Regions from separate parts of the Pseudoclavibacter sp. JAI123 genome, predicted to be linked through region 2. Evidence: predicted binding sites of a transcription regulator. Region 2 holds the regulator's gene; the other holds the start of a gene.

Region 1 (5,152 bases), 110 kb from region 2:
GGCACCACGCTCCCCCGCCGCCAGCCGCCTACTCCACTGCGGCCGAATGCGGCGTCGTCGACTGCACGTTGAGCGAGTCGCCGTCGCTCGCCACGACCACCGAGACGGTGTCGCCGTCGCGCACGGTTCCCGCGAGAAGCGCCCGCGCGAGGCGGTCGTCGATCTCGCGCTGCATGAGGCGCCGCAGCGGCCGGGCCCCGTAGATGGGGTCGTAGCCGCGCTCGGCGAGCCAGGCCCGCGCATCGTCGTCGACTTTGATCGTGAGCCTCCGCTCGCCCAGCCTGCGCTGCAGGCGGTCGATGTAGAGCGCCACGATCTGCGCCAGCTCGTCCTGCGAGAGCGCGCTGAACACGACGATGTCGTCGAGGCGGTTCACGAACTCCGGCTTGAACGACTGCCGGACAGCCGCCATGACGCGGTCCTCGCGCTCCTCCTGGGAGAGCAGCGGGTCGATCAGGAACTGCGAGCCCAGGTTGGAGGTGAGGATGAGGATGACGTTGCGGAAGTCGACCGTGCGGCCCTGCCCGTCGGTGAGCCGCCCGTCGTCGAGCACCTGCAGGAGGATGTCGAAGACCTCCGGATGCGCCTTCTCGACCTCGTCGAACAGCACCACCGAGTACGGCCTGCGCCGCACGGCCTCCGTGAGCTGCCCGCCCTGCTCGTAGCCGACGTACCCGGGAGGGGCGCCGACGAGTCGGGCGACGGAATGCTTCTCGCCGTACTCCGACATGTCGATGCGGATCATGGCCTTCTCGTCGTCGAAGAGGAGCTCGGCGAGCGCACGCGCCAGCTCCGTCTTGCCGACACCGGTCGGGCCGAGGAACAGGAACGAGCCGGTGGGACGGTCGGGGTCTGCGATGCCCGCGCGAGTGCGGCGGATCGCATCCGCCACCGTCGCGGCGGCCTTCTCCTGGCCGACGAGTCGCTTGCCGAGCTCACCCTCCAGGTGCAGGAGCTTCTCCATCTCGCCCTGCAGCAGGCGCCCGACGGGGATGCCCGTCCACGCGGCCACGACCCCGGCGATGTCCTCGGCCGTGACGTGGTCGTTGACGAGCTTGGGCCCGCCATCTTCCGTGGCCTCGGCCTCATGCAGCTGCTTCTGAATGCCAGGCAGCTCACCGTAGAGGAGACGAGAGGCGAGCTCGAGGTTGCCCTCGCGCTGCGCACGGTCGGCGCGCATGCGGATGTTGTCGAGCTGCTCGCGCAGCTCGCCGATGCGGTTGAGGGATGCGCGCTCGACGTTCCAGCGCTCCTTCAGCTCCCCCAGGCGCGCATTCTTGGCGTCGAGGTCGGCACGGAGCGCGGCGAGACGCTGCTTGGACGCGTCGTCGTGCTCCTTCTTGAGCGCCAGCTCCTCGAGGCGAAGCCGGTCGACCTGCCGCTGGAGCGTGTCGACCTCGACCGGCGAGGAGTCGATCTCCATGCGGAGGCGGGACGCGGCCTCGTCGATCAGGTCGATCGCCTTGTCCGGCAGCTTGCGGCCGGTGATGTAGCGATTCGAGAGGGCGGCAGCGGCGACGAGCGCCTGGTCGGCGATCGAGACCTTGTGGTGCGCCTCGTACCGCTCCTTCAGGCCGCGGAGGATGGCGATCGAGTCTTCGACGCTGGGCTCGCCCACGAACACCTGCTGGAAGCGTCGCTCGAGCGCCGCATCCGACTCGATGAACTGGCGGTACTCGTCGAGCGTCGTCGCGCCGATGAGGCGCAGCTCGCCGCGGGCGAGCATGGGCTTGAGCATGTTGGCGGCCGAGATGCTCGACTCGCCGCCGCCAGCGCCCATGAGGGTGTGCAGCTCGTCGATGAAGGTGATGATGCGGCCGTCGGACTCGGTGATCTCCTTGAGCACCGCCTTGAGCCGCTCTTCGAAGTCGCCGCGGTACTTGGCCCCCGCGATGAGCGCCGACATGTCGAGGCTCACGAGCTCCTTGTCCTTGAGCGACTCGGCGACGTCGCCGGCGACGATGCGCTGGGCGAGGCCTTCGACGACCGAGGTCTTCCCGACGCCGGGCTCGCCGATCAGCACGGGGTTGTTCTTCGTGCGGCGGGTCAGCACCTGGCTGACGCGGCGGATCTCGGAGTCACGCCCGATGACCGGGTCGAGCTTGCCCGAGCGGGCGATGTCGGTGAGGTTGATTCCGTATTGTTCGAGTGCGCTCTTGGCCTCTTCGTCTGGTGCCTGAGCGCCTTGCATGTTTGCCATGGGGCTCCTTGTTGAACGTGTGCTTTCGACTCAGACAAATAAGAGTTGAGTCGTGATGACTCAAGTTTAGAGTCTGGAGCGCGCCAGTGCCACCATCGGCGACCTCCCTCAGTCAACTCCCAGCGTCGCGCATGCCGCCCTCTTCCTAGCCTGATCAGGACTTCTCCGAACGTGGCAGAGTTCTTGCCATGGCCGATACCCACGACGAGAGAACCGCCCCCTCCTTTTCGCTCCGCGTCGGCAGCGTCGAGCTGCTGGGCGAGCAGTTCTCCATCGTGAAGGCGGGCGACTCGGACACGGTGCGCGCGGCCGGCTTCGGCAGCCCCAGCTCGCTCGCCTACTCGGTGTTCGGCCGCCAGTCGGAACTCCTCGACGTGCGGGCGCTCGGCGACACCGACCCTGCGCTCGCCGCCGTCCGCGCCTACGACGACGGCGACCCCGCGCTGCTCGAGACCATCGACATCCACCAGGACGGCACCGAGCTGCGCCGCGCCATGTGGCGGGCGGCGAGGCTCGTCGAGCCAGGCACCCTCGCCAGCTACGGCGACGTGGCCGCGATCGCGGGGCATCCCCGCGCCGCCAGGGCTGCCGCGAGCGCCTGCGGGGCCTGCCTCGTCGGCCTCTTCGTGCCCGTCCACCGCATCGTGCGGGCGAGCGGGAAGCTCGCGGGGCACGCCGCCGACATCGCCGTGCGGCAGGCGCTCATCGACCACGAGCGGGCGATGGGGATGGGCCGCTGACGGTCAGGAGGGGACGGCGGTCGACCTGCGCGCGTGCAGCACGGGGAGGACCCGTGTGCGCTGGACCGGGCGGCTCGACCCCTCGTCGAGGCGAGACACCATCGTCTCGACAGCCAGGCGCCCGATGTGCTGCTTCGGGGGACGCAGCGCCGTAATGGGCGGCTCGGCATTCTGCGCCACCTCATCGTCGTAGGCGATGATCGCGAGGTCTTGCGGAATCGACCAGCCATGGTCGCGGGCGTACTGCTGCAGGAGGACCGCCTGAGGATCCGAGTGGATGAGCAGGGCGCTCACCGAGGCCCGGCGACAGTCGTCGAGCAGTCGGGCGATGAGCTCCTCCCTCGCCTGCCCGTCCATGGCGTCGAGATTCGCGTCGACGTCGACGGCCGTCTCAAGGCCGAGCTCCTTGACGGCGCCGGTCCACCCCTGCCGCAGCTGCGCTGAGGTCGGGGAGCCCGCCGACGTCAGGATGCCGACCCTGCGGTGTCCGAGCGCCGCAAGGTGCTCGGCCGCGAGGGAACCGCCGAAGACGTGGTCCGTGGTGACCCATTCGAGACTCGTGAGCGAGCCGACAGACGCGGCATGGCGTTCCGCCAGCACGACGGGCACCGGGAGAGACTCCAGCCAGTGCAGGAGCGCCCAACCGTCGGGGCCGCTGGTCTCCGGCGCCGCGATGATCCCGTGCAGGCCTCCGGATTCGACGAGGGACGAGATCTGTCGACGCTGATCATCGACGGAGTAGCTGGCGCCGCGGAGCACCAGCTGCACGCCGAGGTCGGTGGCCGCCGCCCGCGCCCCGACGATGACCTGCGGCCAGTAGTAGCTGAGCGAGGGGGTGACCATGCCGACCCGGAAGCGGATCGGGGTGGCCTGTGCTGCGACCGTTGGCACCGACGTGTCGAGGCGACTCCGCAGGGTCGCGCCGCCGTGAACCCTGGTGAGGAGACCTCGGTCGGAGAGGTTCGTGATGTCACGCCGAATCGTGAGCTCGGACACCTCGAGCTGCCGCGCCAGCGCAGCCACTCGTACGGAGCCCGCGCGCCGGAGCTCGCCGAGGATGCGTTCTCGCCTCGTCAGGCCGAACTGCGGCATGTATTCCACGGATCCGAGCGTACAGAGGTGTTCGCTTCCCGTCGAGCATGAACGATCGTGTTCGTTTTGCTGGTCTTTTCCCCGGGCCCCCTCCAAGATCAGCTCGGAAGCACACAGTCGTGCCCGCCGCGCACTCGGTCGACGAGGCAGCGCGGACAGCGCACAGAACGGAGAGCGCACATGCCTCAGGACCAGCGGCTCGATCGAGTCTCGAGCACCCCGAGAGCTCGCAGGAGGCGGATGAGCCTGTCCCTCATCGCGGCGACGGCGGCGGCGATGATCGCCCCGGTCCTCGTCTCACCGACGCCTGCCCAGGCCGCAGGATCAGAGCCGGTCTCGGTCACCATCGACGCCGCAGACGTCGCGGCGGCCGCCGAGAACGTGAACGGGCTCACCTTCAAGGGCTTCGGCGTCCTCACCGCCAACTCGACGAGCGCGCTGCTCCTCGACTACAAGTCGCAGCATCCGGAGAAGTACTGGGAGCTCATCGAGACCCTCTTCGGGGGCGACCGCCCGATCATGAACACCATCAAGATCGAGATGGGCAACGACCGCAACACCTCCACGGGACCGAACCCGTCGACGATGCGCACGCGTGACGAGTACCCCAACGTGCAGCGCGAGCCGGGCTTCCAGCTCGCCGCCGACGCGCAGCTCGTCGCGCACGGCGACGTGCACGTCAGCATCCTGCGCTGGAACCGGCCGGCCTGGGCCACCGACCACGCCGCCCAGTACATCTGGTTCAAGAACACCGTGCTCGCCGCCTACCGCGAGTACGGGATCATGGTCGACTCGATCAACCCGGACGCGAACGAGACGCGTACCCCCGAGATCCAGCTGTACAAGGACTTCTCCGGCTGGCTCCGCGGCGACGAGAAGGGCTACGAGGGCACGAGCTCGGCAGACCCGAACAGCGGCTTCGCCTCGGATGAGGAGCGGGACCTCTACCGATCCATCGAGACGGTCGCCGCCGACACGGTCGGCACCCCGCCGGTGTCCTTCGGCAACGAGATGATGTCCCCCACCGATTCCTCGCTGCGCGACGCGGTGGACGTCGTGGGCTTCCACTACTCGAGCGCCGACGACAGCGCCGGCAACCTCAAGAAGGTGGCCGAGCAGC
Region 2 (5,152 bases):
GAAGCAAACGAGCCGATCATCAACGACAAGCGTCGGATCGACCCGGAGACTGGCGAAGTTCGCGACCTCGGCAAGGCTGCTGGTGCCGAGTCGGCGGAGTCCACCCCGGACGACGCCGACCCGGCATCCGGCGAGGCTGCTGAAGCCGCGGCTGAAGGTCTGAGCGTTGAGGACCTCGAGAAGCTCCTCAGCGGGGAAGGCGCGGAAGACGCACCAACCGAGGGCACGCCTGGCGAGAGCGATCTCGCCCAGGAGCGCCTCCAGGACCTGCAGCGCGTCCAGGCGGAGTACGCCAACTACCGCCGCCGCACCGACCGTGAGAAGAGCGAAGCATACGACGCCACCAAGGCTGAAGTGCTCCGCTCCCTCCTCCCGGTGCTCGACGACTTCGACCGTGCCCAGAAGCACGGCGACCTCGTCGAGGACACGCCCATGGCCGTCATCGCCAACAAGCTGCGCACGGCGGTCGAGCGCCTCGGCCTCACCGCCTACGGCGAGGCCGGCGAGGCCTTCGACCCGCAGCGGTACGAGGCGATCGCGCAGCTCCCGAACCCGAGCGTCACCACCGACACCATCGCCGATGTTGTCGAGCGCGGCTACACGGTCGGCGACCGCGTGGTCCGCGTCGCGAAGGCAGCGGTGTTCGTACCCGCTTCGTAAGCACCGCGATCGGCGCACCCGCACCGATCGAACACGGCAGGGGGCACCGCAGACGCGGGCCCCCTCTCGTGTTCATCCAGAAGACATGCTCATTCCTAGGAACAGAAGGACCATATGGCCAGTCAGGATTGGTTTGACAAGGACTTCTACGCGGTGCTCGGCGTATCGAAGGACGTAGACGAAAAAGACCTCAAGAAGCAGTACCGGAAGCTCGCGCGTCAGTACCACCCTGACTCGCACCCGGGAGACACCGCTGCTGAGGCGAAGTTCAAGGAGATCTCCGAGGCCTACTCGGTGATCTCCGACCCAGAGCACCGCGCAGAGTACGACCAGATGCGCGCGATGGGCTCCGGCGCCCGCTTCCAGCAGGGCCCAGGCGGCCCCGGAGGCGCGGGCTTCGAAGACGTGTTCGGCGGGATGTTCAACGGCGGCGGTGCGCGCCGAGGCGCGTCGAATGCGGACTTCGAGGACCTCCTCGGCTCCATGTTCGGCGGAGGCGGCGGCGGATTCGGCGCCGGCAGCTTCGGCGGCGGCGCAGGTCGCCCCGCCGGTTTCCAGACCGGACCGCAGAAGGGCCGCGACCAGAGCGCATCCACGACCCTCGGTTTCATGACCGCCATCAAGGGCGACACCGTGGAGCTGCAGGGGCAGGACGGACGCGTCGTGAAGGTGCGCGTTCCGGCCGGCGTCGAGGACGGGCAGAAGATCCGACTCCGCGGCAAGGGCGGCCAGAGCCCCAACGGCGGCGAAGCGGGAGACCTGATCCTCACGGTGACGGTGCGCCCGGACCCCGTCTTCACCCGCTCGGGCCTCAACCTCGAGGTCACCGTGCCCGTCTCCTTCGCGGAGGCAGTGCTCGGCGCGACCATCGAGGTACCCACGGTCGACGGCGGCACCGTGCGCGTGAAGGTCGCGCCCGGCACCCCGAACGGCAAGACGCTGCGCGTCAAAGGCCGCGGCATCGAGACGAAGAAGGGCAAGGGCGATCTGCTCGTGCACCTGGAGGTCGCGGTCCCGAACCATCTCTCAAGTGCGCAAGAGAAGGCCCTCGCTGACTTCGTCGCCGCATCCGGTGACGAGAGCCCGCGCGAGGATCTCCTCCGCCTCGCCCGCCAAGGCAGGTAGGGGCGCTCATGGCACTCCCCTCCGACCTCGACGAGGACGCCCCGATCTTCGCGATCGCCATGGCCGCCGAGCTCGCGAACATGCACCCGCAGACCCTGCGGCAATACGACCGGATGGGTCTGGTCACGCCGCAGCGTACGGCGGGCCGCGTGCGGCGCTACTCGCTGCGCGACGTGGCGCAGCTGCGGGAGATCGCAGTGCTCTCGAACGAGGGCGTGAGCCTCGAAGGCATCGCGCGCGTGCTCGAGCTGCAGCGTGAGGTGCTCGGGCTGCGGCGGCGCGTGCGGGCGCTCGAGGTGGAGCTCGCCGACGAGCGTCTCACACGACTGGGCGGCCGGGTCTTCGCGGCTGGCGAGCGCGGCGACGTCGTGCCACTCGCGCACGGGCGCCGCACTGCACGCCGCACCGAGGTCGTCGTCTGGCGGCCGGCTCGCGTGCACGAGGCGGAACGCGAAGCCGAGGAGCGCCCACGCCCCGTGCGCAGGCGTCGCCCCACCGCGAAGAAGCCCGCGGACGGCTAGGCACGCCGAGGAACGCGCCGTGAGCATCCGTGCATTCCGGTCCCAGCGGTTCCCGATCACCCACCGGTCACCGGAAGAGGTGTGGCGGGCTGCGACCCCCTTCGGCACGGCCACGCTCGTGTACGCGGCCGACCCCTGGCGCGCGACGGCCTCCGGCGACGGGCTCCCGACCGCCGAGCTCATCGCCGACGAGACGCACCACCGCGGGGCGGCCTGGGTCGCACCCGAGGGCGCATTCCGGTTCCCGATGCAGCTCGTCGTCGGCGGTATCGCCGGCGAGGTGACGCAGCCGCATGCTCGGCGATTCGACCTTCAGCTCACTCGCCGCTCGCGCACGGTGCGGGCTCGCGTCGACGGCACCGAGTGGACGATGCGCGGCGTCGGCCTCTCGAGCGTTCAGGTCTCCCGCAATGGGGCGCCGGTCGTGACAAGCGGGGCGTCGTTCACGTCGCATCGGCTCAAGGGCGGGTGCACACCCCAGGACCTCGCCGTCGCGATCGCGCTCTCGCCGCTGCGCGCGACGCTGTTCGTGCTGACGAGTCTCGCCTGAGGGGCGGCGGGAGTTCGGCCAGGGGCCAGCTGGTGAGTCCTTGCGGCGCGAAGAGTTGTGGCCCGTTGTCGTGCCCGCCTGCGGGAGTGACAACGGGCCACAACTTTGCCTGCGTGGTGGCGGGTCGCGGGTCGCGGATGCTGCGGGCGGGCGGGCGGGAGCCGCGAGCACCAGAGAGTTGTGGCCCGGTGCTGTTCCCGTTCTCGGGAGCAGCACCGGGCCACAACTCTGACTGCGTGAGTCTGCCTTCGCCCGCGCGCGGCGCGGAGGATGCTCCGGTCAGCGGGCGCCGTTGCCGCCGTCGACGCGCCACTGCGCGCCGGTCACGAACGACGCCTCGTCCGAGCCGAGGAACACGACGACGCGCGCGATATCGAGCGGCTCCGCGTAGCGGCCCATCGGGATCGCCGCCTGGAAGCCTGCCTTCGCGGCCTCGGTGTCGCCGCCGCCGAATCCTTCCTCGAGGCGCCGCACCATCTGCGTGTTCACGCCGGACGGGTGGATGCTGTTGACCCGCACCCCGGTCGCCGCGACCTCGAGCGCGGCCGACTTCGTGAAGCCGACGACGGCGTGCTTCGACGCGACGTAGGCGGAGACGCCCGGCGACCCGTCGAGGCCTGCCTCCGAGGAGGTGTTGATGATGCTGCCGCTGCCGCGCTCGGTCATGACCTTGAGCACGTGCTTCATGCCGAGGAAGACTCCGCGGACGTTGACGGCGAACACCTTCTCGTAGTTGTCGACGCTCGCCTCCGTGAGCGGGCCGACGGCGCCCTCGATGCCGGCGTTGTTGAAGAACACGTCGATGGTGCCGAACGCCCCGACGGTCTCGGCGACGTAGCGCTCGACGTCTGCCTCATTGGTGACGTCCGCAGTGATCGTGATGACGTCCCCGTGTGCCGCGAGGCGCTCGCGCGTGGCCTCGAGCGGCTTGGCGAACAGATCGACCAGAGCCACGCGGGCCCCCAGCTTGAGGAACTCCTCTGCGGTCGCAGCGCCGATGCCGCCCGCTCCACCGGTGATGAGGACTGAACGTCCGCTGAAATCTGTCATATCGCAACTCCTTTGTCGTCTTGGTCCGCGTGGCGTCGCTCGCCCGCGACAGTCGTCGGCCGCCGGGTCTGGGCTGCCAGCGGCGCGACCAGGCTAGGGGCCGCTCATGCGCATCCACTGTGTACCGACACAACGGAACGCTCGGAGGCGGGCGCAGTCGAAGAACGCTCGGAAACGGGAGCGCCGTGGGAGGGTCCGTCTCGGCGCAGAGTTGTGGCGGCATGCCATCGCGGCGTGGCGCAGAAGCGCAAAGCCACAACTTCTCGGGGCGGTCGCGGTGGTGGATGCGCTGCGCTCGCGCCGCGTTCGCTGTCCTGCCGCGCTCGTGCTGGCTGTCGTGCCGGGTGCCCCGGCGCTCGCGCGGCCGGGTGCTCGCGGCGTCAGGCGTCCGCGGTCAGGCGCTGGGTGCCGAGCACGGAGAGCAGCTGCAGCCTGTCGTAGCTCTTGGTGCCGGGCGTCGCCGTGAGCACCAGCAGGGTCTGGCCCTGCGTGGGGTCGACGAGGAACTGGCACTGCACGGTGATCACCCCGGTCTCGGGATGCTGCACGCGCTTCTCGAGCTCGTGCATCGCATTGATCTCGTGGTCGGCCCAGATCTCGGCGAACTCCGGGCTTACCGCGAGGAGGGCGTCGATGACCCGCTGGGCGCGAGAGTCAGGACCCTGCTGGGCCGCGAAGCCACGGGCATCCGCGGCGAAGGCGCGCGACAGCTTGTCATGGTCGCTTTCCGGGTAGACGTGGCGGGCGCCGGGGTCGGTGAACCAGCGGTAGACGACGCTGCGTGCATTGCCGGTGAAGCGGGTCTCGTCGCCGAACAGCGCCCGCGCCGCTGGCGTCTGCACGAGCGTCTCGCCCATGGCCGTCATGACCTGGGCTGGGGTGTCGGCGAGCCGGTCGAGGATGCGCATGAGCCCCGGCGCGACGTGCTCGCCGCTGATCGTGCGCTTCGGCGGCTGGTGACCGGCGAGGTAGAAGAGGTGGTCGCGCTCTGCCAGAGTGAGGCGCAGCCCGCGGGCGATCGCGGCGAGCATCTGCTCGGACGGCTGCGGGCCGCGGCTCTGCTCGAGTCGGCTGTAGTAGTCGACCGACATGTCGCTGAGCGCCGCGACCTCCTCGCGCCGCAGACCCGCCGTCCGGCGGCGCGGCCCCTTCGTCATGCCGACGTCCTCCGGTTGCAGCGCTTCTCGGCGGCTGCGAAGGAAGTCGGCAAGCTGGGCTCTGTCCATGAGGCGAGGCTAGCGGGCCG

What was found. Region 2 encodes HspR, which represses chaperone genes until heat shock. Its sites were predicted from a motif close to AAGTTGAGTCNNNNNGACTCAACTT; they were not measured.
Region 1: a site for HspR is predicted at 2,243-2,267, ahead of HDC34_RS02580 (ATP-dependent Clp protease ATP-binding subunit). Genes of this name have one in related genera too.

The regions. Positions count from the first base shown of each region.
Region 1 covers NZ_JACCCM010000001.1:525,608-530,759, reverse strand. The annotation lists gene HDC34_RS02580 (ATP-dependent Clp protease ATP-binding subunit) at 29-2,200, opposite strand; gene HDC34_RS02575 (methylated-DNA--[protein]-cysteine S-methyltransferase) at 2,389-2,940, shown strand; gene HDC34_RS02570 (substrate-binding domain-containing protein) at 2,944-4,032, opposite strand; gene HDC34_RS02565 (chitinase N-terminal domain-containing protein) at 4,273-5,152, shown strand, end outside.
Region 2 covers NZ_JACCCM010000001.1:416,472-421,623, forward strand. The annotation lists gene HDC34_RS02025 (nucleotide exchange factor GrpE) at 1-660, shown strand, start outside; gene HDC34_RS02030 (DnaJ C-terminal domain-containing protein) at 775-1,785, shown strand; gene HDC34_RS02035 (heat shock protein transcriptional repressor HspR) at 1,794-2,306, shown strand; gene HDC34_RS02040 (hypothetical protein) at 2,326-2,856, shown strand; gene HDC34_RS02045 (SDR family NAD(P)-dependent oxidoreductase) at 3,136-3,906, opposite strand; gene HDC34_RS02050 (helix-turn-helix transcriptional regulator) at 4,287-5,132, opposite strand; gene HDC34_RS02055 (SDR family oxidoreductase) at 5,142-5,152, opposite strand, start outside.